Regions from separate parts of the Mammaliicoccus vitulinus genome, predicted to be linked through region 4. Evidence: riboswitches for the same ligand, from Rfam matches in the RefSeq annotation. Region 4 holds a riboswitch; each other region holds the start of a gene.
What was found. A riboswitch is a leader RNA that binds a small molecule or an ion and turns the genes downstream of it on or off. The one in region 4 is predicted to bind S-adenosylmethionine.
Positions count from the first base shown of each region.

Region 1: it holds a riboswitch for S-adenosylmethionine, as region 4 does, so the genes downstream of both, metX (homoserine O-acetyltransferase MetX) here and PYW35_RS10185 (methionine ABC transporter ATP-binding protein) in region 4, are expected to answer to the same signal.
Region 2: it holds a riboswitch for S-adenosylmethionine, as region 4 does, so the genes downstream of both, metK (methionine adenosyltransferase) here and PYW35_RS10185 (methionine ABC transporter ATP-binding protein) in region 4, are expected to answer to the same signal.
Region 3: it holds a riboswitch for S-adenosylmethionine, as region 4 does, so the genes downstream of both, PYW35_RS03340 (M20 family metallopeptidase) here and PYW35_RS10185 (methionine ABC transporter ATP-binding protein) in region 4, are expected to answer to the same signal.

Region 1 covers NZ_CP118974.1:21,287-29,138, forward strand. The annotation lists gene serS (serine--tRNA ligase) at 1-336, shown strand, start outside; gene PYW35_RS00095 (YceI family protein) at 462-977, shown strand; gene PYW35_RS00100 (AzlC family ABC transporter permease) at 1,270-1,914, shown strand; gene PYW35_RS00105 (AzlD domain-containing protein) at 1,911-2,237, shown strand; SAM riboswitch class I at 2,304-2,405, shown strand; gene metX (homoserine O-acetyltransferase MetX) at 2,474-3,445, shown strand; gene PYW35_RS00115 (DUF2232 domain-containing protein) at 3,527-4,444, shown strand; gene PYW35_RS00120 (DHH family phosphoesterase) at 4,459-6,423, shown strand; gene rplI (50S ribosomal protein L9) at 6,423-6,869, shown strand; gene dnaB (replicative DNA helicase) at 6,969-7,852, shown strand, end outside.
Region 2 covers NZ_CP118974.1:959,473-967,324, forward strand. The annotation lists gene menC (o-succinylbenzoate synthase) at 1-58, shown strand, start outside; gene yidD (membrane protein insertion efficiency factor YidD) at 99-329, opposite strand; gene PYW35_RS04885 (hypothetical protein) at 340-1,125, opposite strand; gene ytkD (RNA deprotection pyrophosphohydrolase) at 1,192-1,656, shown strand; gene PYW35_RS04895 (alpha/beta hydrolase family protein) at 1,640-2,404, shown strand; gene pckA (phosphoenolpyruvate carboxykinase (ATP)) at 2,501-4,099, opposite strand; SAM riboswitch class I at 4,281-4,394, shown strand; gene metK (methionine adenosyltransferase) at 4,498-5,691, shown strand; gene PYW35_RS04910 (nuclease-related domain-containing protein) at 5,908-6,819, shown strand; gene PYW35_RS04915 (NAD-dependent succinate-semialdehyde dehydrogenase) at 6,880-7,852, shown strand, end outside.
Region 3 covers NZ_CP118974.1:684,695-692,546, forward strand. The annotation lists gene deoB (phosphopentomutase) at 1-1,086, shown strand, start outside; gene PYW35_RS03325 (DoxX family protein) at 1,086-1,436, shown strand; gene PYW35_RS03330 (S-ribosylhomocysteine lyase) at 1,489-1,956, opposite strand; gene PYW35_RS03335 (GrpB family protein) at 2,093-2,635, shown strand; SAM riboswitch class I at 2,679-2,778, shown strand; gene PYW35_RS03340 (M20 family metallopeptidase) at 2,838-4,025, shown strand; gene ldmS (L-aspartate--L-methionine ligase LdmS) at 4,022-5,215, shown strand; gene PYW35_RS03350 (DUF2750 domain-containing protein) at 5,313-5,975, shown strand; gene PYW35_RS03355 (DUF2712 domain-containing protein) at 6,162-6,575, shown strand; gene PYW35_RS03360 (hypothetical protein) at 6,640-7,410, shown strand; gene PYW35_RS03365 (hypothetical protein) at 7,499-7,852, shown strand, end outside.
Region 4 covers NZ_CP118974.1:2,029,919-2,037,770, forward strand. The annotation lists gene PYW35_RS10155 (cysteine desulfurase) at 1-971, opposite strand, end outside; gene sufD (Fe-S cluster assembly protein SufD) at 997-2,313, opposite strand; gene sufC (Fe-S cluster assembly ATPase SufC) at 2,349-3,128, opposite strand; gene PYW35_RS10170 (hypothetical protein) at 3,468-3,704, shown strand; gene PYW35_RS10175 (MetQ/NlpA family ABC transporter substrate-binding protein) at 3,776-4,597, opposite strand; gene PYW35_RS10180 (methionine ABC transporter permease) at 4,611-5,306, opposite strand; gene PYW35_RS10185 (methionine ABC transporter ATP-binding protein) at 5,299-6,324, opposite strand; SAM riboswitch class I at 6,402-6,506, opposite strand; gene PYW35_RS10190 (thioredoxin family protein) at 6,536-6,859, opposite strand; gene PYW35_RS10195 (toprim domain-containing protein) at 6,816-7,220, opposite strand; gene gcvH (glycine cleavage system protein GcvH) at 7,323-7,703, opposite strand; gene PYW35_RS10205 (arsenate reductase family protein) at 7,771-7,852, opposite strand, start outside.

The DNA.
Region 1 (7,852 bases), 630 kb from region 4:
TTACCTTACAGAACAATTAATCTATGTACAGGCGATATAGGCTTTGGAAGCTCTAAAACTTATGATATAGAAGTATGGTTACCGAGCTACAATGATTATAAAGAAATCAGTTCTTGTTCAAATATGACCGATTTCCAAGCTAGAAGATCAAACATTAGATTTAAACGTGATAAAGATGCTAAACCTGAATACGTACACACATTAAATGGTAGTGGTTTAGCAGTTGGTCGTACTTTTGCAGCAATTGTCGAAAACTATCAAAATGAAGATGGAACAATCACAGTGCCTGAAGCATTAGTACCATTTATGGGTGGACTTGAAACAATTGAACTATAAGTGAGTTAAATCTTACAAAAAGGGTAATCATATATTGGTTGCTCTTTTTTTAGACTTAAATCTTGAATATACTTTTTATATCTGATATAATAAGTATATAAAATAAATAAAGGGAGTTTTGACACATGACTAATTTCAATTTTGACAAAACACACAGTAGTTTAGAATTTACAGTAAAACATTTAATGGTATCTCGCGTTAAAGGAACTTTTGAAGACTATGATGTAGAAGTTTCAGGAGACATTAATGATTTATCATCATTAAAAGCAAAAGTAACAATTAAAGCAGATTCAATTAATACTAAAAATGCAGACCGTGATGGACACTTAAAATCAGCAGATTTCTTTAGTGCAGATGAAAATCCAAACATTACGTTTGAAACAAAATCAATCAGTGAAGATTCAATTACTGGAGATTTAACAATGGCTGGTACAACACACAAAGAAACTTTCGACGTTGATTTCAACGGCGTAAGTAAAAATCCATTAAACGGTGAAACAGTTACAGGTTTCGTAGTAAATGGTAAAATTGATCGTGAAAAATACGGCGTATCATTTAACCAAGCATTAGAAACAGGTGGCGTAATGATCGGTAGAGATGTTAAATTCGAAGCAAGTGCTGAATTCAGTTTAGGCGAATAATTTATAATAGATTATATAAGAACTACGTACAAAGTTAAAAAAGCTTTGTACGTAGTTTTTTTGTTTTGTTTATTATTTTCCGAATATTTAATCAAGCATTATTGCTAATGTACTTTAGGTATGATAAAACTAAGACATATTAAAATTATTAAAGAGGTAAGTCAGACTGAGGTTAGACAAACGTTAGACTTCCTCTTGTAGTGATATTTTGTTTGGAGGTAGGGCGTTGAACAGTTATAGCGTGACTCATAAAGATTCGTTTCTTCAAGGCGTTAAAGATTGTATACCTACTATGCTTGGTTATTTTAGTGTCGCATTAGCATTTGGTATTGTTGGTGTTTCATCAGGTTTATCTATTTTAGAAATCACATTATTATCTATCTTTGTATATGCGGGTGCTGCTCAATTTATTATTTGTGCTTTAGTTGCCATTCAATCTCCTATATCAGCGATTTTTTTAACCGTATTCTTTGTTAATTCTAGAATGTTTCTACAAAGTTTAGCGCTCGTTCCAGCATTTAAAAGCAATTCATTTTGGTCTAACATCGGTATCGGAACACTCGTTACAGATGAATCATTTGGTGTTGCAATTACGAAATATGCGAAAGAAAAATCATTAAATTCAACTTGGATGCACGGTTTAAATATTTCGGCTTATTTATTATGGATTTTGACATCTATATTAGGCGGTTTAGTAGGGAATTTAATTCCTAAGCCAGAAACATTTGGGCTGGATTATGCACTAACAGCGATGTTCATATTTTTACTTGTGGCCCAATTTGAAACGATACATAAAAGTAAAATCACCGTATATATATATTTAATTGTACTAACGATTGTAAGCATGATGCTCCTTACATTATTTATGCCGACTTACTTATCTATTATTATAGCGACCATCATTGCTTCAGTAGTAGGGGTGGTGTTCGATAAATGAGTATTTCGACTTATTTGTTGTTGATTACGGCAGGTTGTTTTGTTTTAACGTGGATGATTAGAGTATCGCCTTTTGTACTTTTAGCGAAGGTTGAATTACCGAAAAATGTGATTAAGTGGTTACAGTATGTACCTGTTTGTCTGTTTACTGCATTAATCGTCGAAGGCATGTTAAACCAAGAAGGTACGTCTGGATTTACATTGAATTATGAAAGTATGATTGTTGCCGTTCCAACCATCATGATCGCTTTAATATCTAGAAGTTTAACAATCACAGTTATAGCAGGGATGTTTATCATGGCGATGGTCCGATTCGTCTTTTAATTTCATTCGTTACCTTATTGAAAGAAATGCTCTTTTCTAGTATTCTTAATATAAATTATATAGCAAAGCTTATTCAGAGAAGTTAAGGGATTTGGCCCGATGACACTTCAGCAACCGGTCATATTGGATACGGTGCTACTACCAACGAGTTTACTCGCATAATAAGGATGATGAGGACTTCTTACTTCTTTAACGAGTAAGAAGTTTTTCTATTTAATAACAGAGGGGGTTCTAATATGATTATTTCTCGAGAAACAGGTTTAGTCGAATTAGGATATTTTGAAACAGAATCTGGCGAAGTGATTGATAACTTGAAACTTCAATATGAATATGTTGGATATAAAGGTCAACCTTTAGTCGTTATTTGTCACGCGTTAACAGGTAATCATTTAACGTATGGCGACGATGAAAATCCAGGCTGGTGGAGAGAAATTATAGATGGTGGTTACCTTTCAATTAATGATTATCAATTTATTACATTCAACGTAATTGGTAGCCCTTATGGTTCGAGTTCTAAATTGAATACATCAAATTTCCCAGAAAAATTAACGATGAGAGATATTTCGAAAGCGAATATTTTAGCTTTAAAACATTTTGGCTATGAAAAAATAGATGTACTCATCGGCGGTTCTTTAGGCGGTATGCAAACTCTAGAAATGCTTTACGATGGATCAATTGAAGTTAAAAAGGCCGTTATATTAGCAGCGACTGAGAAGACATCATCATATAGCAGAGCATTTAATGAAATCGCTAGACAAGTTATAAATATGAATGGACAAGATGGCTTGAGTATAGCAAGACAGCTCGGCTTCTTAACTTATCGTTCAAGTAAAGATTATGAGGCGAGATTTTCAGCAGATGATGTCGTGAGTTATCAAAAATATCAAGGTAATAAATTTAAAGAAACTTTCGATAAAGATTGTTATTTAACCTTGTTAGACGTATTAGATAGCCATGACATATTTAAAGGCCGTAATGATGTTGAAGAAAGATTACAACAACTAGAAACGAAAGTCTTAACTTTAGGCTTTGCGGATGATTTATTGTATCCAGATGATCAAGTGAGAGCTTTAGGTAGATTCTTTAAATATCATAGACATTTCTTCGTGCAAGACAATGTTGGTCACGATGGATTCTTATTAAACTTCGGAGATTGGGCACCTAACGTCTATCACTTCTTAAAATTACATAAATTCAAAGCACGCTAATATCATTTAAAAAGTCACCTACATTGTTTTAAGAGATAAAAATCTGTAAAATAAAGAAAGATGTTTAAATTAGATTGGGAAGTGAAAAATTTGTCTTTTAAAGTCGATATAAAAGCGACAATTATAGCAACATTAGCACTAGTGCTAAGTGTGGTAGTTATGAATTTCGCACCATATTTAGTAATTATTATATTACCGTTCATTACGATACCTGGAACAATACTTTGGTATCGATCTAAACCGTCGTTTTTTGTGACTGTTGTCGTGACATTATGTGCGACCGTACTATTCAATAATATGTTTTTATTAACAGCGATGACGCTTATGGTATTTATGAGTGTATTCATTGGGCAATTGTTACTTGAACGTACATCAAAAGAACGTATTTTATACTTAGTTACATCATTTATGAGTATATTAACAATCGGTAGTGTGTTAATTTTACAAATTACAGGGAACATACCTTTAACAAGCAAGTTATTTAGTCAGTATCAAGATGTATTAATGTCTTATTTTCAAATGAGTGGAAATTTAACGACAGAAATTGAAGAAGCATTACGAGTTTCAATGGAGATATTACAAGTAAGCATTCCTGGGTATATAATATTATGGGTATTTGTACTTGTTCTCGTTAATTTACTCGTGACTTTCCCTATATTAAGAAAATTCAAAGTAGCGACACCAGTATTCAGACCATTATTTATGTGGCAAATTAATAGAAGTGTTGCGTTTGTATTTGTGATAACTGTACTTGTAAGTTTGTTTGTTTCAAAAGAAAACGTAGTGATGTATGGCATAGTCACTAACTTACAATTTGTGTTAGAATGGGTTATATTTATTCAAGCATTATCCTTGTTCCATTTATACGTAAAAGTAAAAAAATTACCTATTATTGTAGGTGTTTTGATATTTGTAATGGCCTTCATATTTAAGCCGTTTGCATACTTATTTGGATTAATGGATATTTGGTTTAATTTAAAACAACGCATAAAAAAGTAAATTGAGGTGAGTTTATGAACCGTCAATCAGTTAAGAAAGCCCTAATATTTCCGTATATCATTATGATGATATTAGCTTTAGTGCTACTCGTTTTCAGTTTTTTTAATTCGATATTTTGGGCGATTATTTCGACGGTTGTTACGATAATTCTAATTGCAATAAGCATATTTTTTATTAGAAAAAGCTTTGCGAAATTAGACTTATATATTGGAAGTTTAGCCGGAAGAATTACTAAAAGTAAGACAAGTGCTGTTAGTGACTTGCCAATAGGTGTAATACTATTAGATAAAAAAGATCATATCGAATGGATTAATAATTTTGTTAATAAGCGCTTAGAGCGAGATGTTTTAGACGAACCGATTAATGAAATCTTTCCAAACATTTTAAAAAGATTAGAAAATACGCCAGAAGTAGAGATTGAAGAAGGTTCATATAAATATAAAGTTACGTATACCGAAGATGAAAAAGCGATTTATCTTTTCGATATTACAGAGTCTGCACATGTGTATGAATTATATGAAAATGAAAAACCAATCATAGCGACGATTTTCTTAGATAACTATGACGAAATTACTCAGAATATGAACGATTCTCAACGTTCCGAAATTAACAGTATTATCACGAGTGTAATTGATGATTGGTCATCACGTTATCAACTCTATATTAAACGTTATAGTTCGGATCAATTTGTAGCTTTATTAAATAATAGTATTTTACAAGATATAGAAACATTGAAGTTCAATTTGTTAGATGACTTAAGAGATAGAACGCGAGAAATCGGACATCAATTAACACTGAGTATCGGTATCGGTGAAGGTAGTGAGAACTTAATTGAATTAGGTGAGCTATCTCAATCCAGTTTAGATTTAGCGCTCGGTAGAGGTGGAGACCAAGTAGCGATTAAAAATAGTAACGGTAATGTAAGATTTTACGGTGGTAAAACGGATCCAATGGAAAAAAGAACAAGAGTCCGTGCTCGTGTAATTTCTCATGCATTAAGAGATATCTTAATTGAAGGTGATAAAGTTATTATTATGGGTCATAAATCACCAGATATGGACGCAATCGGTGCTGCAATCGGTGTTTCTCGTATCGCTAAAATGAATAATTTAGAGTCTTATATCGTGTTAAATGACTCTGATATTGATAGCACTTTAGAGCGTGTTATGACTGAAATAGATGAGAAACCTGACCTTAAAGAACGGTTTATTACATCAGAAGAAGCATGGCATGAAATGACACCACGTACGACGCTCGTTGTTGTGGATACGCATAAACCTGAACTTGTAATAGACGAGAATTTGCTGAACAAGGCAAATAGAAAAGTGGTTATCGACCATCACCGTCGAGGAGAAAGTATTATTTCTAGCCCGCTACTTGTTTATATGGAGCCTTATGCAAGTTCAACTGCAGAGCTCGTTACAGAATTATTAGAGTATCAACCAACAGAACATCGTTTAACGAGAATCGAATCGACAATTATGTTAGCAGGTATCATAGTTGATACGCGTAACTTTACTTTAAGAACTGGATCACGAACATTTGATGCAGCGAGCTTTTTAAGAAGTCACGGTGCAGATACCATTCTATGTCAGCATTTCTTAAAAGATGACATAGACACATATATTAAACGTTCGGATTTAATTAAGACTGTTAAACTATTCCGTAGTGGCGTCGCGATTGCACACGGTGAGGATCATCAAACGTATCATCCTGTTACAGTGGCACAAGCAGCAGATGAGTTGCTTGGTTTAGAAGGTGTAGAAGCATCTTACGTAGTTGCAAGACGTTCCGAAGATACAATTGGTATTTCCGCCCGCTCATTAGGTGAAGTGAATGTACAATTAACAATGGAAGCATTAGGTGGCGGCGGTCATTTATCAAATGCCGCAACACAAATTAAAAATACATCAGTAGAGAAAGCAATCGAAGAATTAATTAAGGTTGTTGAATCAGAAGAAAAAGGAGTGGAAGAATAATGAAAGTTATTTTCACACAAGATGTTAAAGGTAAAGGCAAAAAAGGAGAAGTAAAAGACGTACCAGTAGGTTATGGTCAAAATTACTTAATAAAAAATAATTATGCTGTAGAAGCGACTCCTGGAAACATGAAACAATTAGAACAACAAAATAAACGCCAACAAGAGTTAAAACAACAAGAAATAGATGATGCAAAAGCACTTGCACAAAAACTAGAAGAATTAGAAGTTGAAATTCCTGCTAAAACAGGTGAAGGTGGTAAATTGTTCGGATCGGTAAGTACGAAACAAATTACTCAAGCATTAGAAAAACAACATCAAATTAAAGTGGACAAACGTAAAATGGATTTACCTAACGGCATTCATAGCCTAGGTTATACAAAAGTTTCTATTAAACTTCATAATAAAGTTTCTGGAACATTAAAAGTACATGTTGTAGAAGCGTAAGTGATTCATTAAAATGGTCGGTATTTGATTTACCGACCTATTTTAATGCGTTATAATAAAAAATATTAAAAACGGAAAGGAGTAATCAGTATGGATGGTATGGATAATATGATGAATGCGAAACAAATGCCCCATAGTATAGAGGCAGAACAATCTGTTATCGGTGCAATCTTGATTGATCCTGAACTGATTAACTCAACAGGTGAAACGTTAATACCTGAAGCTTTCTATCGTGCAAATCACCAACATATATTTAGAGCGATGTTGATGTTAAATGAGCAGAATAAAGAAATTGATTCGGTAACACTGATGGATGAGTTAGCAGCTGAATCTTTGTTAGAAGAATCGGGTGGTCCTGCATATTTAGCTGAATTAGCAAACAATGTTCCGACAACTAGAAATATTCATTTCTACACAGATATCGTGTTTAAGCATGCAGTGAAACGTCAATTGATTCGTGTAGCAGATAGTATTGCTGAAGATGGGTATAATCCAGAACTGGATTTAGAATCATTGTTAGGTGACGCAGAGAAAAGAATATTAGAAATTTCTGCTTCAAGAGGTACAGAAGGATTCAAAGATATTAAAGATGTCTTAAGTATTGTATTTGATAACGCTGAGCAACTTGATCAAAACAGTGGTCAAACGCCAGGAATACCAACAGGATATAGAGATTTAGACCAAATGACAGCAGGCTTTAACCGCAATGATTTGATTATTATTGCGGCACGTCCTTCTGTCGGTAAGACTGCCTTCGCATTAAATATTGCCCAACAAGTCGCTACGCATCAAGATTTGTACTCTGTCGGCATATTCTCACTCGAAATGGGTGCAGATCAGCTGGCAACGCGTATGATTTGTAGTACAGGTAACGTTGATTCGAACAGATTGCGTACAGGGTCGATGACAGAAGAAGACTGGAGTAGGTTTACAGTAGCTGTCGGTAAACTATCTCGCACAAAAATATTTATCGATGATACGCC
Region 2 (7,852 bases), 1.1 Mb from region 4:
AAATAATAAAATTATATATTCACCGCCAAAAATAGACATAAATAAATTAATAAAATAAAGGCATATACGCGCATCAGTGCGTATATGCCTTTTAGATATTAGTGCTTATGGTCTTTCTTAGGTGGTACTGGATCGTATCCACCAGCATGGAATGGGTGACATTTTAATATTCTTTTCGTGCCTAGCCATGTTCCTTTTAAGACACCATACTCCGAAATAGCTTCTACAGCATAATTAGAACAAGTTGGTTGAAACCTGCACGTAGGTGGTGTCAGAGGGGATATATAGCGTTGATATAAGCGAATTAATTTAATGAATAATGTTTTCATAACAATGCTCCTATTTATAATGATTGTCAGTTAAGTTTTTATATGGCTGAACATCAGTATTATTAAATTTATAAAACTGTGTTGTTTGTTTCATATGGATATTAATTGTTTCGTTTTTGATTTTTCCAGTTGCAACAATATCGAACGTTAACTTTTTAGGTAACGTTTTATCTTCTTGGAATGTGATATTGAATTTACCTTTTTTAATTTTTAAATCATTAATATTACTTAATGATTTTTGATCAACTAATGGTGATTGGTTAAATCCTAATTGATATAAATATTTCATGACGCTGTTCGTGCCTTCATATGAAAGTGTATTTTCATTAATAGAAATATCGTCTTCGATAGGTTTTAACAAACTTTGATTAAATGTAGTTAAATCAAACCAATCTTGGCCTATTTTTTGATAATAATCAATTTCTGCGTTTTGAGCACGATAATTTAAATATTTCGTCTTTGGTGATGATTGGATTTCATTTGAATTAATAAATACACTTTTATTCTGTGTATTAAATTGTTTCGTATTACTTGATTGCTCAACATTAAATGCGAGTTTATCATGATGGTTCGTTCGTCCATATGAATTTTGTTTTAACTGAGTCTTTTTATCTTGAAAATTTACTGTCGTTTCATTTTTAGATTTTATAGAGTGTGTATCCACATCTTTAATATTTTTTTGAAATGCTTCAATGGCATCACTACTATTTTTATAATAATTTTGACCTTGTGGACTACAACTTGCTAGAATAAGAGTAATTGTTAATACAAAGGTCGTTAAGGTTAACTTTTTCAATGTTTTCTACCTTTCTAATAAAATATATATACAGTTTATCACAATCTAAGAAAGAGGTCGTGTATCATGCGCTATAAAGATCCATATGGATTAAATGTAGATTTAGAATATAAAGAACGAGACGACGTGCAAAAAGCTAAACATGTTCTCGGTATACCTATTTACAAAGAAAATTATGTTTTGACACATCATAAAATTCGAGGAATAGAGTTTCCTGGCGGGAAAGTAGAGCATAATGAGACGAATAAAGAAGCGATAGAGCGAGAGTTATACGAAGAAACAGGTGCCATTGCTAAAGAGATTACATTTATAGCATCATATATCGTTCATGATGAAATACCTTTTGATAAAGATGTATATTTTATTGAAATTGATTCTATTGAAGAAAAAGATGAGTACTATGAAACATATGGCCCAATCATCGTTAAAAACATTGATGATGTTATGGAACAAAAAAAGAGCTTTTTATTGAAAGATAAGGCAATATTACAGTGCGTTGAAAGGGTGAATAAACTTGGATTTCTTAAGTAAAAAAAGAATGCCTGTCTTCTTTAATGATCACCTTACAGAAGAAGTAATATATGAAGTAGATCAGCTTAAATTAAGGGGACTACTCATGACACCACACAAAGATGTTGAGCGAATCGTCGTGTATTTACGTGGGGGTAAAGGACAAGTGGGTAAGGTGAGACCAGCGAGAATGTCTCAATTTAAAAATAATAACACTTTAGTATTTGCGCCATATTATCGGGGAAGCAACGGAAGTGAAGGTAGAGATCGTTTTTGTGGAGACGATTTAAATGATGTTGTTGTAGGTATAAATATATTAAAAGCATTATATCCAGAAATACCGGTTCACATTGTAGGATTTTCTAGAGGTGGTATACAAGGTTTACTCACTTACCAATCAGTAAATGCAACGAGTTATATAATTTGGGGTGGGGTAACAGACTTGTTAATGATGTATGAAGAAAGAATTGATTTAAGAAATATGTTAAAAAGAATGATTGGGCATCCAAAAAAACAATCTGAAGAATATGAACAGAGAAATGCATTGAAACATATTCATAGTGATAGTCCGCCTATATTAATTGTCCATGGAGATCAAGATAAACAAGTTAATATCAATATGGCATATCATTTAGAAGAACATTTAAAAAAAGAACAAGTTAAATATAGAACGATTTATGAAAAAGGTGAAGGGCATGTTTTTAGGCCGAAAATAGAGCAACAAACATTGATTAAAATTAAAAATTGGATGTATGAATGCGAAAAATAAAAACATTTTTTAATCAAAAAGAAGCATATCACGCTATTTACTGAATAAAATCAGTAGTGTGATATGCTTCTTTATTTGATGTTCTCATCTGTTTATTTAATGATTATAAGTAAATCCGCCTTCTTCTTGAATGTGTTCTGAAGATGCTCCGAACTTACTGAAGTTCTCTTTGAAGTCTTTAGCTAATTGTTTTGCTTTTTCATCGTATGCATCTGTTGAAACCCATGTATTACGTGGATATAATACTTCTGAAGGTACGCCAGATACATGTTTTGGTATATTGAGACCGAATATATCATCTTTAATGAATTCAGAGTTTTTAATTTCTCCGCTTATTGCGCGACGAATCATTGAGCGTGTATGTTTTAAGTCCATTCTAGAACCTACGCCGTATTCGCCGCCAGTCCAACCAGTGTTTACTAAATAAACATCTACATCATGTTTGTCGATTAATTGACCGAGTAATTCAGCATATTCTGTTGCATGTAATGGTAAGAATGGTGAACCGAAACAAGTTGAGAATACAGGTTGTGGACTTGTTACGCCTCTTTCTGTACCTGCTAATTTAGATGTGAACCCACTTAAGAAGTGATACATCGCTTGTGATTTATTCAATTTTGAAATAGGAGGTAAGACTCCGAAAGCATCTGCTGTTAAGAAGATGATCGTATTAGGATGACCAGCTATTGATGGTGTTACAATATTATCTATAAACTCAATTGGATAAGCTGCTCTAGTATTTTCTGTTAATGAAGTGTCGTCATAATCAACTGTTCCACATGATTTAACGCCTACATTTTCTAATACTGTACCATATCGGATAGCATCATAAATTTGAGGTTCTTTTTCACGGCTGAGGCTTACAGTTTTGGCGTAGCAACCACCTTCAATGTTGAATACACCGTTTTCGTTCCAACCATGTTCGTCGTCTCCGATAAGTTTTCTGTTTGGGTCTGCAGATAAAGTTGTCTTTCCTGTTCCTGATAAACCGAAGAACAAAGCAACATCTTTATTATAGCCAACGTTTGCTGAGCAATGCATACTCATAATACCTTTTTTAGGTAATAAATAATTCATGACAGAGAAGATACCTTTTTTCATTTCACCAGCGTATTCTGTTCCACCAATTAATATCACGCGGTGTTTGAATGAAGTAATAATGAACGTTTCAGAATTTGTTCCATCCTTTTCTGGGTTCGCTTTAAATCCAGGAGCACTTATAACAGTGAAGTTAGGATTAATATTAAGTGCTTCTTCTTTCGTTTCTGGGCGAATAAACATGTTTTGGGCAAATAGGTTATGCCAAGGTAATTCATTGATTACACGTAAATCTAAACGTGAAGATTTATCTGCACCTGCATAGCCATTAAAGACATAAAGTTGTGATTTTTGGTTTAAATAGTCAATAACTTGATCATATAAATTTAAAAAGCTACTCTCTGAAATAGGTTGATTGACTGATCCCCAATCAATGTCTTGTTCAGTATCTGCTTCTTCAACAATGAATTTGTCTTTAGGTGAGCGTCCGGTATACTTTCCTGTTTCCATTCTGATAGCTCCAGATTCAGTTAGTACACCTTCGCCTGATTCTAGAATGTGTCTGTATAATTCAGTTCTAGAAAGTTGTTTGTGCGTAGTTTCTTTGTTAAGAAGATTAGAAAGTTCGATTGATTCTGTAATTGACTGTATTGCCATAAATGACGACCCCCATGTCTAATATTTAAATTGTAAGCATTTTCATGGAATTAGTATAACACATTAAAATATATAGTCTATACTAATCAGAAAATTTATTTAAAAAATTTATGACATTTGAAATATATTCCGTTGCATTGACATAATCTGAAAACTCTAGTATCATCATTTTTGACGGATTCTCTTATCCTGAGTGGTGGAGGGACATGGACCCAATGAAACCCAGCAACCTCTTTCTATTTTGAAAGAAAGGTGCCAAACCGTTTGCAGACCAATATTGTCTGAACGATAAGAGCGAATGGACGAGTGTGCCTTCTCTCTATATGTTTATTGAGAGTGGGCACTTTTTATTTGCGCTGAGGAAGAGACCGTACAACTTTATTTAAAGGAGATTTTTTATGTTTAAGAATAGAAGACTCTTCACATCTGAATCAGTAACAGAAGGGCATCCAGATAAGATTGCGGATCAAATTTCTGACGCAATTTTGGACGAATTATTAAAAGGTGACCCTAAAGCTAGAGTCGCTTGCGAAACAACAGTAACAACAGGTATGGCACTAATTGCTGGTGAAATATCAACATCAACATATGTTGATATTCCAAAAGTAGTAAGACAAACTGTAAAAGATATAGGATATACGAGAGCGAAATATGGTTATGACTTCCAAACGATGGCAATTTTAACGGCTATTGATGAACAATCTCCAGATATAGCTCAAGGAGTAGATTGTGCTTTAGAAGATAGAGATGATTTAACAGATCATGAAATAGAATCTATTGGAGCAGGAGACCAAGGTCTTATGTTCGGGTATGCAACAAATGAAACTGAAACTTATATGCCTTTACCTGGTTATTTAGCACATCAATTAGCTAAAAGATTAACTGATGTACGTAAAGATGGTACGTTAGATTACTTACGTCCAGACGGTAAGACACAAGTGACAGTTGAATATGATGAGAATGAAAAACCTGTAAGAGTTGATACAATTGTTATTTCTTCACAACATCATGAAAAAATAGAGCTTGAAAAAATTCAACAAGATATTAAGGATCATGTAATTTATCCAATCGTTCCTAAAGAGTTGTTAGACGATGAAACTAAATTCTTTATTAATCCAACTGGTAGATTTGTTATTGGTGGACCACAAGGTGATGCAGGCTTAACTGGAAGAAAAATTATCGTAGATACATACGGCGGTTATGCAAGACATGGCGGTGGATGTTTCAGTGGTAAAGATCCAACAAAAGTTGATAGATCAGGCGCTTATGCAGCTCGTTATGTAGCGAAAAATATCGTTGCTAGTGGACTTGCAGATAAATGTGAAGTTCAATTAGCATATGCTATTGGTGTAGCACAGCCAGTTTCTATTTCAATAGAAACATTTGGTACTGGTAAAGTTGATGAAACAACTTTAGTAGAAAAAATAAGAGAAGTGTTTGATTTAAGACCTGCTGGAATTATTCAAATGTTAAACTTAAGACGACCAATTTATAAACAAACTGCAGCATATGGACATTTTGGAAGAACGGATGTTCAATTGCCATGGGAATCATTAGATAAAGTAGACTTATTAAAAGATTTACTTAAATAAGTTGTAAAAACTCTGTAAAAATCTTACCGATTTGTACAGAGTTTTTTTATTAGTGTTTTAATTAATTTACCATTAAAGTGGGGAATAACTATTCAGATGTACGAAGTATTAAAAATAACATTACAATAATGGATATATTTAATGATAAATACTGAATTTATTTGTTTTTTTTACTATAATAGAAGTAATACTTATGAAAAGGAGCGATCTACAATTATGAGTCAATTAGAACCGATTCATTATGGATTAATCGCAGCAGTTATCATTGCGATATTATTTATTATATTATTCTTTGTTTCATTAAAACAAAAGAAAAAATCTTTGACTAAGATTCAAGAAGCTCATAAACAACAAAGCGAGTCGCTAAAATCTGAACACAAAGAGAAGTTAGATCATGAAAGAGTAGAGAATAAAAAGGTTCTAACTAAACAAAAAGAATCACATCAACAAGAAATTTCACAAAAAGAAAGAGAAATTGACTCATTAAAGTTATTTTCTAAGAATGAAGGGGAATATATAACTGATAGACATTTATTAGAGCTGAGAGATCAGCTTGTCAATGAGCGTAGAATTAGACCTGAAGATATGCATATAATGGCTAATATCTTTTTACCGAAAGATCCTTTAGGTAAAGTGAGACAAATTGACCATTTAGTATTAACGAGAACAGGTATTTACGTAATTGACTCAAATCTAGTAAGTGGTCATATCTATCATGGTATTACCGAACAGCAGTTTAGTGATTTTCCAGTATTAGGACAAGTCTTTGAAACATTGGATTTAAATCCGAATAAAGAACAAACGTTATTACTAGAAAAACAATCAAATAATAAAACTGCAGCATTTCATTCATATACTAGTGAAGTTAAAGAAGTTGATGACACAACTGAAGAATTACAAAGACAACTTGAGCTTAAATATACACCAACACCAATCATCTACTTCCATCCTAATGAAGTGAGTGAAGCGACTATTAGCAATTACTCACAAGACCCTAACATTAAAGTGTTAGTAGGAGAAAAACAATTACAACATTTCTTTAATAAATTTGTTTTTCATGGCAGATTCCAGTATAGTGTGGAAGATCTTGAAAGAATTATGGATGAAATTGAAAAGTTTAATCCGTAATAACAAAGCGCTGCATAATATGTAGCGCTATTTTTTATATTATAAAAAGGTGGTTATAAAATGGGTAACGAAAAATTTGATGTTAAGAATCCTGCAACTGGTGAAGTGATTGAAACGTTAAGAAATAACAGTGAAGAAGAGATTAACGAAAAAATTGAACGTTCGCATAAAGCCTTTCAAACTTATAAGAAAAAACCGGCTCATGACAGAAGTGCTTTATTGTATAAATGGCATGAGTTAATTTTAGAAAATCAAAAAGAAATTGCTTTAATTATGACTCGAGAAAGTGGTAAACCTTTAAAAGAATCTATGGGTGAAGTTAAATATGCGACTGACTATATTTTATGGTTTGCGGAAGAAGCGAAACGCACTTACGGGAGAACGATACCTGAACATGTAGAAAATAAGAGATTAGTTGTAACGAGAGCGCCAGTTGGAGTAGTTGCAAGTATAACGCCATGGAATTTCCCGGCAGCAATGATGACTAGAAAAGCGGCACCAGCATTAGCAGCAGGTTGTACATTTATATGTAAACCTGCACAAGATACACCTCTTACAACTATGAAACTAGTTGATTTAGCACATGAAGCGGGATTTGATAAAGATGTTATTCAATATGTGAATGGGTCAGGAAAAGAATTAGGTCAAATATTTACTAAGCATCCATTAATATCAAAAATCACGTACACGGGATCAACGCCGGTTGGTAAACAATTAATGGAGCAATCTAGTTCAACACTTAAAAAAATAACGTTAGAGCTCGGTGGTCACGCACCATTGATTGTTCATGAAGATGCAGATATTGATAAAGCTGTTAAAGGAACTATAACTTCTAAATTTAGAAATGCTGGTCAAACGTGTGTCTGTGCAAACAGAATTTATGTTCACGAATCCGTAAAAGAGGCGTTTGAAAAAGCTTTAAAAACAGAAGTAAGCAAATTAAAAGTAGGTAACGGTCAAGATGAGTCAACAGATATTGGACCCGTTATTAATGCGGATGGCTTTGAAAAAATACAATCACATATAGAAGATG
Region 3 (7,852 bases), 1.3 Mb from region 4:
ACATTAAAACATACACTTGAAGGTTTTAATGAAACTTTGCCTAACCTTGAAAAATTAGGACTAGGCAATATAGCTGATTTACCAGTTGTTAATAAAGTGGATCAGCCAGAAGCTTTTTACACTAAATTAAGTGAAGCTTCAGTAGGCAAAGATACAATGACAGGACATTGGGAAATCATGGGCTTAAATATCGATAAACCATTTAAAGTTTATCCAGAAGGTTTTCCAGAAGAGTTAGTTAAAGAAATTGAATCAATGACTGGTAGAAAAGTTGTCGCTAATAAACCAGCTTCTGGTACAGAGATTATCGATGAATATGGTAAACATCAAATGGAAACAGGCGATTTAATTGTTTATACTTCAGCAGACCCAGTCTTACAAATTGCTGCTCATGAAGATGTTATTCCTTTAGAAGAATTATATGATATTTGTGAGAAAGTAAGAGAATTAACAAAAGATCCAAAATATTTAATAGGTAGAATTATTGCACGTCCATATGTAGGAGAACCAGGTAATTTCACAAGAACTTCAAATAGACATGACTATGCATTGAAACCATTTGGCGAAACAGTTATGAATACTTTGAAAGATGCTGACTATGATGTTATCGCAATCGGTAAAATTAATGACATCTATGATGGCGAAGGCGTTACAAAATCTATTAGAACAAAAGATAACATGGATGGCATGGATAAACTTATCGATGTTGTGAAAAGTGATTTTACAGGAATCAGTTTCTTAAACTTAGTTGATTTCGATGCTTTATATGGTCATAGAAGAGATAAAGAAGGCTATGCTCAAGCTATTAAAGAGTTTGACAATCGACTAGAAGAGCTACAATCTGTCTTGCAAGAAGATGATTTAGTCATCATTACTGCTGACCACGGCAATGATCCAACGGCGCCTGGAACAGATCATACACGTGAATATGTACCGTTATTAATATTTAGTCCAAGTATAAATGAGTATCGTGAATTATCTGGAGATAATACATTTAGCTCAATTGGTGCAACAATTGCCGATAACTTTAAAGTAACATTACCTAAATTCGGGAAAAGTTATTTAAAGGAAATGGGGATTAAGTAATGAAATGGGTTAGACGAATTTTTGGAATAGGATTTACTTTTGCTGGTGTTATGCATTTTGTAAGATCAGAAGGTTTTGAAGCTATTGTACCAAGTTATTTACCATTTAAAAAAGCGATTATTTGGATAACTGGCGTAATGGAAATCATATTTGGTTTACTTCTAATATTGAAAAAGCCAAGTGAGCTAACTAAAAAACTAATCGAATGGTTCTTAGTAGCAGTATTTCCAGCAAACGTTTATATGGCACAAAAAAATATTCCATTAAACGGCAAAGTATTACCAAAATGGGCATTGTGGGGAAGACTACCTTTACAATATGTACTCATTAAATTAGTAAGAAAAATGTAAAATAAAAGATCTCCTCACTAGGCTTAACCTAATGAGGAGATCTTTTATTTTATTAATCTTCTTTAAAAATATTTTTCCAGCTCTCTTTTTTAGCTAAAAATTCAGTTGCTAATTGTTGAGCGCCTTCTAATGAGTGACTTGCAGCCCAACCGCATTGTACTTCATTACAAGCTGGCACTTCAGTTGCTTTTTCAACATCTTTCAATGTTTTTTCTAAAATAGAAAGTACATCGTCATAATCGTCATGGTTTATAAATGAAGCATAGAAACCTGTTTGACAACCCATTGGACTTACGTCTACTACTTTGTCAGTATGGTTTCTAATGTTTTCTGCCATTAAATGTTCTAATGAGTGTAATGCAGGCATTTCCATATGTTCTTTGTTTGGTTGTTTGAAACGAATATCATATTTATGAATAACATCACCATTTTGTCCTTCTTTGATTCCAGCAAGTCTTACAAATGGTGCGTCTACTATCGTATGATCTAAATTAAAACTTTCAACATTCATTTTTGTCATGAAGATTCCTCCTTTGATTTCGGATTGATTATATCAACTAAGTTTTGAAAAAACAATCAATTCAGATTTCTTTTACTTTCTTTATGTGTTACTTTATAAGATAATATAATAAATTATTCTGAAATTAGGTGAAGAGATGGAAAGGTTACAAGTAGTCCCTTACGACAGTATATGGCAACATCTTTTTCTTGAAGAGAAAAAACATTTACAGTCGTTATTGAAAGAACATAGTATAAACATAGAACATATTGGGTCAACGGCAATTCCTGGATTATCTGCGAAGCCGATTATAGATATATTAATAGTGGTAAAAGATAGTAAAGCTATTGATGCGTTTACTCAAGAATTATCAGCTTTAGGATATGAATCTAAAGGTGAACGTGGTGTCATCGGAAATAGGTACTTTAAAAAATACGATAATTATGGAGAGGTTTCTCACCACTTACATATATATGATGAAGATAGTCCACATATATTAAGATTATTATCTTTTAGAGATTATTTAAGAACTTTTAACGGAGAGAGAGAAAGATATAGTCGTTTAAAACATGATTTAGTTGTCGATTATCCTGGTGATAGTGACGAATACTATAAAGGTAAAGATAGTATGATTAAAGAGTTTGAGAAAAAAGCAGAGAAATGGTATTTAAAGTCAAATGATATTGCGACAAATCATTGACATATCCGAGTGGTAAGGTTAGAATTAAAATCAAATTTCATACGTATTATCAAGAGTGACTGAGGGAAGGGCCCGATGAAGTCCAGCAACCTCCTATGATGGAAAGGTGCCAATTCCTACAGTTGTTAACTGGAAGATAAATGATCGATTGGCGCACTCCTTACAAAGTAGTGCGCCTTTATATTGGAAAGGTGAATCGTTAATGAGCAATTTATCACAAAATATTATAAATTATATAGAACAGAATAAGCACCTGTATTTATCAATGAGTCATCAAATTCATGAACGTCCTGAACTAGGGAATGAAGAAGTTTTTGCATCTCGATTATTAAGTGATCAATTGAAAAGTCATCATTTTAAAATAGAGAAAAACATTGCGAATCATCCAACAGGTTTCATTGCGACATATGATTCAAACAAAGAAGGACCAACGATTGCTTATTTAGCTGAATACGATGCACTACCTGGACTAGGTCATGCGTGTGGCCATAACATTATCGGAACGTCTAGTGTTTTAGCCGGTATAAGTTTGTCTAAAGTTGTGGATCAAGTAGGTGGTAAAGTCGTTGTACTAGGTTGTCCAGCTGAAGAAGGCGGTATTAACGGTAGTGCCAAAGCGAGTTATGTTAAAGCAGGCGTTATAGATAACATCGATGTCGCGCTAATGGTACATCCAGGGCATGAGACTTATGTAACAGTGCCTTCACTGGCTGTTGACGTATTTGATGTGAAGTTCTATGGAAAAAGTGCGCATGCTTCTGAGAACGCTTTTGAAGCTGTAAATGCACTCGATGCTATGTTGTCATTTTTTAATGGGGTAAGTATGTTAAGACAACAAATTAAAAAAACAGATAAAGTACATGGCGTTATTTTAAATGGGGGAGAAGCGGCGAATATTATTCCTGATTTCACGCATGCACGCTTCTATACACGTGCGACTTCTCGTAAACAATTAGATATGCTGACAGATAAAGTACGTAAAATAGCTGAAGGGGCAGCTATACAAACGGGTGGTACATATGAATTACGACCAATACAAAATGGTGTGAATGAATTCATTATTAATAAACCTCTAGATGAATTGTTTAGAAAACACGCTGAAAAAATTGGTGAAGCAGTAATTGATGATGATTTTGGTTTCGGTTCGACAGATACAGGGAATGTAAGTCATATCGTACCGACTATACATCCACACATTAAAATAGGACCATCTAATCTAGTCGGCCACACGAAAGAATTTTGTCAGGCAGCTGCCAGTAAGCAAGGCGATAAAGCATTAATAAGCGGTGCGAAAATATTAGCCTCAATGGGTTTAGAGCTTATAGAAAACGCGTCCCTTAGAAATGAAATTATCGAGCATCATCAAACGTTAAGGGAGAACTTATTATGAAAAATGAGTATGGGAAGCCACTAACATTAACACTTAAAGATTTGTATGGAGATTATGTCGTTTATAATTCGAGACCTTCATATGAAGATAATCCATGGTTAACAACTGAAGAAGCACAATCCGATTTTTTAACTGCTAGAGAATTAATCATAAGTAATATGCCTATGATCGTTCATGAAGCATGTTTAACCAATAATGTTAAAAGTTTATTAAAATTAGTAAATGTGGAAATTCCAGATAATATTTATACTTATAAAGACAGAGAGAGTTATGAGAATTTAATTCAACAATTAACCCGTGATAATAAGAAAATATTTTTCCAATATATTCATGGAGAACATTTGTGTGAAGATGACTTATATGCAGTCCATAAATCACGGTTTATAGACTTAAATAATAAATCTAAATTAGACCAATGGACAGATGGTAAATATTTACCTAAGCGAGAAATAGTAAATAGTAAAGACTTTGAAGAAAAAATGAAAAGTTGGAAACTACCAGTCGTTCTTAAACCAGGTGATGAGTTGCCCACTGCCGGCGGTTACGGCGTGATGATATGTTATAATGAAGAAGACTTACAAAAAGCAATAGCACGCATTAAAGAAGCTACTGACACAAAGCAAATTATCATTGAGCAATTTATAGAAGAAATCGAAAATTATTGTGTGCAATATGCATATAGTGAAAAAACAGGTATTCAATATATAGGCGCTGTAAAACAACTCACGGATAAATATGGCTTTTATAATGGCAACATCAATTCAAAAGAAGTACCGAAAAGTGTAATAGATGCAGGGTGCGAAATTATGAAAAAAGGTGTAGAGCACGGGTATAAAGGCGTTTCAGGTTTTGACCTATTAATCGATAAAGATGAACAAATATTTGCGATTGATTTAAACTTTAGACAAAATGGCTCAACGAGCATGCTTTTACTTAAAGAACGATTGAACAAAGGATTCCACAAATTTTTAAGTTATCACGCTAAAGGGGATAATACACATTTTATAAATACAATCAAAAAATACATCGAAGAAGGATATTTATATCCACTTTCTTACTATGATGGAGATTACTTTGGTAAAGGTAAAGTGAAGTCAAGATTTGCTGGAATATGGCATGCAGAAAACGAATCTAAAGCTTTAGAAAGAGAACAATCATTTCTTGAAGAACTAAGTAAAAACAGCGAATAAAAATTTTTCTTCATTTAATGTAATTTTTATTGACTTATACCTTTTAACTATACTATATTTTATTGGGATTAAATATAAAAATAAGGGTGGTATGACAATGGCTATCCAGGATATGTCTATGTTCAAACAAATATTAGCTAAAGAAAAATTTTACGTTGTTTTAATTGATCGCAAGATTCTAAGAGATGAAAATACAGACAACCGTCTTATTTGGTCAAAAAAAGAATTTGCTGAATCATATTTAAAAGAGTTTAACATAACTCAATATGATAAAATTATGGAATTAGACCTAGACAGATTTGTAACATATGAAATGGATGACATTCTAGATGAAGAAGATAAATTCATCATAGAAAAATATGAAAATAACAAGGGAATAGAATTAGAAGCAATTTCATTTATTGAAGAAATTATGAGTGAACTAGATGATATCCGAATTGAAGAGTTTGCAGAAGATATTTGTTATGAAAGTTATGTATACGGGTTAACAGTTAAGGGGCAAAAACAATTCATCATTGTATCAGAAGAAGATGCAAGTTTGCCGAACATGATGACTGTTTGGAGTACACGTAAACTCGCTGAAAAAGTACAACGTGATGACTTTGAAGAATACGATATTATCGAAGTAGAAACAGAAGTATTTGAAGAATGGTTAGAAGACTTGAAACAAGAAAATATCGCTTTAGGTATTAACTTGAAATCAGGTATGATTGGTACAATTACAGATCCAAAAGCAGTATTAAAAGCAATGCCTTGCTAGAAAATTAAACAAACTAATAGTGATTTAAAAAGACTTTTGCTAAATAGCAACAGTCTTTTTTTGTTTTATTAATTAATTGTAATTAATTAATAATATAATATTATCCGATTATTGTAAAAATGCTTACAAGGTATTATAATATTTCCAACATCATGATGGAATAAATTAGGGAAGAAAGTGATTTGTATGAAAAGAATTTCTTTAATCATATCTTGTTTGATTTTATTATTAACATGTCAAACTGTCGCTAAAGCGCAAGGGAATACTGGAGATACGTATTGGAAAAATGAATTTAGGATATGGAGTCCTTATGATCATACGCCAGCTAGAAAAAAATTGAATACATCTGCATACTACAATAAAAACTATGGAACAGTTAGCGAGAACTCAAGAAGAATAAGAGGTATGTATATATGGGCGGCCTTATACGATGGACGTGATGTATCTAATGGTCATAGTTATTGGGTTACTAGAGGTCAAGTAACGAAGCTATATAATTTAGCCGTTGAAAAATATGGATCAGGTGTTGCAGTCAGAATTGATGCTAAATCGTATTCTAATGGTTATTTTAATGGTGTTTGGAGTCCGGATAGTAAGTAATTAAGCCATGTTGTGGTTCTAAAAGAAGGTGTTAACAATTTTAAAATATATGAAATTACGCATAATGAGGTTGCAGCTATTTATATCATTTATCATTTTAACGACAATTGCTCTGTTGCATTTATACGATGCTTATCAGACTTACAGTATTTATGGACTGTTAGAAAATACACCTTATACACAATCTTTATTATTTGATGGTTCTAGTGGTTTTCGAATCGTTTATCTATTGATTATGCCTTTAGCTGTATCTGTTGGTGTAAGTGATATTTTTATACAAGATCGTAAACAACATTTACTGCATCATGCATATATAAATCACGGGAATAAGTCAGTAGATATAAAGGTGATCTTATACTCAAGTATTGTTGCTTCGCTACTTGTAATAATCCCTTTATTAATAAATTTTATAGGTGAATTTTTAATACTACCTAATATACTTCCGGAAAGATTTACGAACAAACCAATAGGCATATATAGTTCTTCGACTTTAAGTGTCTCTTTATATTATGCAATGCCGTTACTATATATCTTATTATATATCTTATTGGCCGGTATTTGGGGTGCCATCATGAATGTGTTTGCGATAACACTTTCTATATATGCTAATAGAAGGGTATTAGCAATTATTGGTCCCTTTATCTTTCAAATTTTATTAATTATATTAACAAACTTGCCTTATAAACCATTTATAGTTCCACCAATATACTTCTTAATGGGAAGGACAGAATTTATGTATATAGAAGTTTTACCGATTGTGTTAACTTTTATATTGTTTATCAGTTTATCAATGTATTTCTATATAAGAGGTATACGCAAATATGAACTTGATTAAATATAGATTTACATCATTGATTAATACAAAATTTCTACTGTGGAATATTCTGTTCTTTGCTTTAATGACTTTCTATCAGAAGGGAAGCGTGGGTAATTTTCCTTCTGATGAATTTCAATTTACAAATTTAGTATTAAGTAAGTTTACGCTTACTTATGTTGTTTTACCTATATTAACTATTATGACGATAGTGTTTTATCGAGATGAGTTCGTTCATAAAGTGTTTATTGAATATAGGAAGAATTTAAAGATCGATGTGTTGCTATATGTGGGTGTTATATCATTACTATTAAGTATCGAAATGTTGTTGGCAAGTACGATTGCAATGAACTTCCAAGTTCGATTTAATATGGTGTTTGTTGTAACAGCTTGCATGATGATAGTAGGTCATTTTACGATTTCATTATTGTCACTTACTCTGTATTTAAAGTTTTTTAATCGT
Region 4 (7,852 bases):
CCATCAATTTTAGACATTTCATTGTATGCATAACTCACGAGATCGTATTCATGTTGATGAATGTTATCCATACCGATAGAATCTATATATCTTATTGCTTCAGCTAATGCAATTGCTTCAGCGATAAGTGGTGTACCTGCTTCAAACTTCGTTGGTAAGTCTGTCCATGTTGCATCTTCTAGTCCAACAAAGTCTATCATATCTCCACCAAATTCAATAGGTTCCATCTTATCTAATAAATTGCGTTTACCATATAAAACACCTATCCCAGTAGGACCTAACATTTTATGTCCACTAAAGCTAAAGAAGTCCACATCTAAATCTTGAACGTCAACATTCATATGTGGCGCTGACTGTGCACCATCAACAGCGATGACCGCATTATGATTATGTGCTACTTCAGCAATATACTTCACATCATTTATTGTTCCTAATACATTTGACACGTGAGTTACCGCTACAATTTTAGTATTATCGTTTATCGTGTTATCAATGGCTTCTTTTTCAAGTTCACCACTTTCTGACATCGGAATAAATTTAAGCTTTGCACCTGTTCGTTTTGCCAATTGTTGCCAAGGTACGATATTTGCATGATGTTCCATTTGTGTGACAACGATTTCGTCACCTTCTGTCACATTTGCATCACCGTAACTATGCGCAATTAAATTGATTGCAGTTGTTGTACCTCTTGTAAATACAACTTCTTCAAAATACTGTGCGTTTATGAATCTTCTTACAGTTTCGCGCGCTTTTTCATAAGCATCTGTTGCAAGTGTTCCGAGCGTATGCACACCGCGATGTACATTCGAATTATAGCGATTATAATAATCAACTATACTATCCGTAACTTGCGTAGGTGTTTGACTTGTGGCTGATGAATCTAAGTACACGAGTCTACTACCATTAACTTCTTGCTCTAATATCGGAAAATCTTTTATAATTTTTTCTACATTAAATGTTGATTCGGCCACATTATCAGACCTTTCTGTGCCTTTTTTATATTTGTGTTGTTACTTTAAGTTCAATAACTTCACGTAATTGACGTTTAACGCCTTCAATTGGCAATGCAGATACAACTGGATCTAGGAAACCGTGAATAACTAAACGTTCTGCTTCTTCACGAGAAATACCTCTACTCATTAAGTAGTATAGTTGAGTTGGATCTACTCTACCTACTGAAGCTGCGTGTCCTGCAGTTACATCATCTTCATCAATAAGTAAAATTGGGTTAGCATCTCCACGAGCTTTTTCAGATAACATCAGTACGCGTGATTCTTGTTGTGCATCTGCTTTAGTACCGCCGTGTTTAATGTATCCAACACCATTAAAGATTGAAGAAGAACTGTCTTTCATAACACCGTGTTTCAAGATATGTCCATTTGATTCTTTACCATATTGAATAATTTGTGTTGTAAAGTTTTGTTTTTGTTCTCCGCGACCTACGACTACTGTTTTAAGGTTACAGTTTGAACGGTCACCCATTAAGTAAGTCGTGTTGTCATTGATTGTACTACAGTCATTCATTAAGCCTAAAGCCCAATCTATTGTAGCATCAGCATCTGCTGTACCACGACGAATGATATGACCAGTGAAACCTTTATCCATAAAATCAACTGTGCCATAAGTAATGTTTGAATTAGCGCCAGCTATAACTTCAGAAACGATGTTTAACTGACCTTTGTTAGAAGATACAGTTGATAAATAACTTTCAACGTATGTTAATTCTGCGCTTTCTTCAGTTACGATAATCGCATGGTTGAAGAAACTTGCATCACTATCATCATGAAGCACAACATATTGAACAGGTTCTTCAACTACAACGTTTTTAGGTACGTATACGAATACACCGCCATTTACTAATGCTGCATGAAGTGCCGTTAATCTATGCTCATCTGCTTTAACAGCATCTGTCATAAAGTATTTTTGTACTAACTCACTGTTCTCAATTAAAGCCGTTTTTAAATCTTTAATTACAACACCTTGTTCAGTTAATTTTTCATCTACTTTAACAAAAGCAGGTGTATTATTATGTTGAACAATTAAGTTTGTATTATTTTCAGTATCGATAATTTTTTGTACTGATTCTGGTAAGCTTTCGATTGAATCGAAAGTATCACTTTCAACAGCATGAGTTTTGAATGTATCAAAGTCCCATCTGTCAATTTTAGTTTTATCTGGTTTAGGCATTTCTAATTTATCTAAATTTTGAAAACTTTCTTTTCTTAAGTCAGTCATCCACTTTGGTTCATTCTGAGATGCTGAATAATTAACGATGTCTTCAATGTTAATATTTAACTTTGTTTCAGTTGCCATTTATACTCCTCCTACTTGACTATAATTCTTATATATTACTCAGCGTTGATTGTTTCGTCTTCAATGTTTAGTTCGTCTTTAATCCACTCGTAACCTTCTTCTTCAAGACGTCTCGCTAATTCTTCGCCACCTGATTTTACAACGCGACCTTGCATCATAACGTGTACGAAGTCTGGTGTAATATAATTTAATAGTCTTTGATAGTGAGTAATAATTAAGCAACCAAAGTCTTCACCGCGCATTTTGTTAATACCTGTTGATACAACTTTTAATGCGTCGATATCTAAACCTGAGTCGATTTCATCTAAGATAGCAAACTTAGGTTCTAACATCATTAATTGCAGAATTTCATTACGTTTTTTCTCACCGCCAGAGAAACCTTCGTTAAGGTATCTTTGAGCCATGTCTTGATCCATTTCTAATAGATCCATTTCTTTATCTAATTTCTTAATGAATTGCATTAAGTTAATTTCGTCGCCTTCTTCACGTTTAGCATTTATAGCAGAACGTAAGAAATCAGCATTTGTCACACCAGAAATTTCTGATGGATATTGCATAGCTAGGAATAAACCAGCTTGAGCACGTTTATCAACTTCCATTTCTAATACATTTTCACCATCTAAAAGGATTTCACCTTTAGTTACGTCGTATTTAGGGTGACCCATGATTGCTGATGATAAAGTTGATTTACCAGTACCGTTTGGTCCCATGATTGCGTGAATTTCACCTTGTTGTATCGTTAAATCTACGCCTTTAAGAATTTCCTTGCCTTCGATTTCTACGTGTAAATCTTTGATTTCTAATTTTGATGCCATATTATTTTTTCCCTCCAGAGAATTTATTCACATTTAAAAAAGATAACCCAATATTATCTTTTCTAGTTTATAATAATTTTAATGTAACGTCAAAGTTTGTTATGAATCTTTACCTCTCATATTATAACGTAGTTACACGGGCAATTAAACATTTTCGCTCAATTTATATAGAAGAAACTCTTCATATTTCGCATTTTTCTGAAAATTTTTCCAAATGATAATCATTTCAATCTATTCTCAATTTATAAATATTCTATTTGAATGGCTTAAGAAGGCTATTTATTAATTTTTATACTATAATAATGATAATTAAATATACATATTAGAAAGGAAGTTCACATGAAACGTTATGAACAATTCGCATTTGTCATTAGTGCAATATGCGCATTTATACTTTTATTAAATTTAGTAGGTGTTTTCAATATAAATAGCCTATTTAATACATTACTAACTGCAGCTACAATAGCAAGTATTGCAACATTTAATGTAAGAAACTATAGATCAATTGGCATCATTTTATATGCAATAGCAGTATTTATGGTTGTTATTTATTTTGCTAATGACTTGTTAGCTTAAGTATAAAATAGAATTAAGAAATATATTAAAAGAGCATCTAACCTTTTGGCTAGATGCTCTTTTGCTTTTTATTATTTAGCTGCGATGACTGCACCATCGTATTTTTTGTCGATGAAGTCTTTAATTTCTTTTGATTGTAATACTTTCATTAATGCTTTAATTTTCTTATCGTCTTTATGTCCTTCTTGAACAGCGATAAGGTTAGCATATGGTGATTCTTTACCTTCTACTGCGATTGAATCTTTAATTGGATTTAATCCTTGTTCAATTGCGAAGTTAGAGTTGATGATTGTCGCGTCACCTTCGTCTGCTTGGTAAGATTTTGGTAAGAATTCTGCTGATTGTTTATTATTAAATTTAATATTTTTCTTATTTTCAGTAATGTCGTCAAATGTCGCATCTACTGGATCAACGCCATCTTTAATTTTGATTAAGTCTGCTTTTTTGAAGAATGCTAAAAATCTTCCTTCTTCAGCTGGGTTGTTTGAAACATATACAGTAGCATTTTTTGGTAAGTCTTCTAATTTTTTATGTTTTTTAGAGTAAACTGCCATTGGTTCTAAGTGTACATTTCCTGCTGATTCAATTTTATAACCTTTTTCTTTAGCTTCTTTATCTAAATATGGTGTGTGTTGGAAGAAGTTTGCATCAAGTTCACCTTTATCTAATAATTTGTTAGGTGTTGTATAATCGTTAATTGTCTTGATGTCTAAATCATAACCTTCTTTTTTAAGAAGTGGCTTTGCTTCTTCTAAAATTTCAGCGTGAGGTGCTGGTGATGCACCAATTTTAATTGTTTCATTCTTCTCTTTTTTGTCACCACTACCTCCACCACAAGCAACTAGAACAACTGCTAAAATCGAAATAAATAATAAACTAAATACTTTTTTCATGTAAAACACTCCTTTAACGTTTATCAATTCTTTTAACAATAATATCTCCAATAAATTGGATAACAAAAACAATAATTAATATAAAGATAGTTGAAATCAAAATGACATCATTTTGGTTTCGCGTAAATCCTGTTAAGTAAGCTAAGTTACCTAATCCACCTGCACCAATTACACCAGCAATAGCTGTTGAACCTACTAACGCAATGGCTGTAACCGTGATTCCTGAAACTAACGCAGGTAGTGATTCTTTAATTAATACTTTTCTTACGACAGTCCATGTTGTAGCACCCATCGATACTGCCGCTTCAATAACACCTTTATCAATTTCTTTCATGCCTATTTCTACTAATCTAGCATAGAATGGTGAAGCACCAATGATTAACGCTGGTAACGCACCTTTAGGACCACTTATTGTACCTAATAAAATATCTGTAAAAGGTAATAATAATAGAATTAAAATAATGAATGGTATGGCTCTAAATAAGTTAACAACGAATGACACGATTGAATAAAACACGCGTGAGCTTTTCGATGTTCCTTTAGATGTTAAAAATAATAACGTACCTAGTATTAAACCAAATACTAATGTAAATACTGTTGAAATGACTGTCATATATAACGTTTCATATAATGCTTCCCAAACATCATCCCATCTAACATTTGGCATTGTAATCATTTCAGTAATAATATCTCCAAATGACTTATTCACTTACATTCACCTCTACTTTCACTCCTAGATCATTTAGTTCTTTTTTAATTTGATCTTTAGAATAATCTCCTTGAGGTAAATGCACAATCATATGTCCGAATGTGCCGTTTTGTGTTAACTTAACATCACCTTCAATGACGTTAATATCTACATTATACTTCTTAATAATTTTAGCTAATACAGGATTAGCAATTGTCCCACCGACAAAATTCAATTTCCAAATTTCACCGTTCGGTTGTTCTGCTCTAAAATCTGCTAATGTTCTTTGAAGATCATCTGCTTTTAAATCATCTTTCACAAAGCGTTGTGTAACATATGTTTGAGGGTTATTAAATACACTTATAACTTCTCCCTCTTCGACAAATTTACCATTTTCCATGACTGCCACGTGGTCACATATTTTTCTAATGACATGCATTTCATGTGTAATAAGTATAATTGTTAAATTCATTTCTTTATTTATGTCTACTAATAAATCTAATATTTCATCAGTAGTTTGAGGATCTAATGCACTTGTTGCTTCGTCGCACAATAATACATGCGGATCGTTAGCTAAAGCTCTAGCAATACCAACTCTTTGCTTTTGTCCACCTGATAATTGTGATGGATAAGCATTCTCTCGACCTTCAAGCCCTACTCTTTTAATAAGTGCTTTCGTCTTTTCATTAATTTCACTTTTTGATACACCTGCAATTTCTAATGGAAATGCGATGTTATCTTTAACTGTTCTAGACCAAAGTAAATTAAAATGTTGGAATATCATGCTTACTTTTTGTCTTTTTTGTCTGAGATCTCGTTTAGACAGTTTGCCAATATTAGCACCATCTACTATAACTTCACCCTCAGTTGGTGTTTCAAGGCCATTAAACATTCGGATTAATGTACTTTTTCCAGCTCCAGAAAAACCAATTACACCATATATACTTCCTTTATCTATATTTAAGTCAACATGGTCAACAGCTGTTATGTCACCTTTTTTTGTTTTGAAAGTTTTAACAACTTTATTTAACTCAATCAAATCTGCTGCCTCCTAATCTCTAAATTAAAAACGCCTCACTCTAATTGACAAGAGAAAGGCGTTTGAAAGATGTCTTTCTCTCATCTCCAAAAGTTTACACTTTTTGTGAATTGGCACCATTTCATTTATATGACGGTTGCCGGGCTTCATAGGGCACATCCCTCCACCTCTCTTGATAAGAGTTAATACGTATTTAATTAAATTCATACTATCATGATAAGTTTTTATCGTCAATAACTTTTTGAATATTCTCAACAAGATAAGGAACTGACTGAAAAGCGTATATACGATGTACTACTTTATCTTGATTCATTATAAAAAGCACTGGCACTGATAAGATTTCAAAATCTTTACAGAACTCTGGATAAAAATTCAAATCACATTTATTAATTGGTAATTGTGTTACTTCGTTCGCGATATCCAACATGCGTTCAGATATTTTGCACGTGCCGCAAGTAGGCGTATACCCAAATAATAAATGTAAGTCTTTATCAAAATGCTTGTATATATCGTTCAATATTTCTGTGTGTTTCATGGTAACGATACTTCCCTTTCGATACGAAATCATGTTTTACTGTAAATCCATGATAGTTTAACACATTAGATAAATAATGTCTTGGGCAACGAGCTACTTCAGAAAATGTCGAATCAATATAAATATGATGACTTTCGCTCATATACTTCTTAAACCATTTTCGAATACGTTTACCTTCTTTATCTTGATCGACTAAAACATATACTTGTGAACCATAACTCTCTTCTAAAAGTTCATCCATTTTTTCTACACCCATTGTTCCATGGGTACAAATAATATGAACACGGTCATTTAATACTTCTTCCACTCGTTTTTTATCAGAAATACCTTCTACGATTATTACTTTTTTAATCATCGCCATGGCCATCACCTTCTACAAATGAATTAATATTTTTTTGAACTTCATATTTAAGATTTAAAAAAAACTCCATGATACTATTGCATCGTGGAGTTTAAAGTTATGTTATTCACCTATCATTTCGCTATAAGCGTCTGCATCTAATAATTCATCTAATTGAGCTTTATCAGATAGTTCAACTTTGACCATCCAAGCTTTATCGTATGATGACTCATTAACAAACTCAGGGCTATCTTCTAGTTCTTCGTTTACTTCAACGACTTTACCAGATAGAGGTGCATATAGTTCAGAAACTGTCTTAACAGATTCTACACTACCAAATGAATCTCCACTAGTTAATTCGTCACCTTCTTCAGGCAACTCAACAAACACAATGTCCCCTAATTCTGATTGAGCAAAATCAGTAATACCGATTGTAACTACATCACCATCAATTTTTACCCATTCATGTTCTTTAGAATATTTTAACTCACTAGGCACTGTCAAAGTAATCCCCTCCTATATGTAATTCAATTATTATCATGACATAAAGCCATTATTCAAGCAACTATTTTTATAGCCAAGTTTGACGAAATTCTTCTTCTTTAAATCCTAAAGTTACTTTATTTCCTAAAACTGCTAAAGGTCTTTTGATT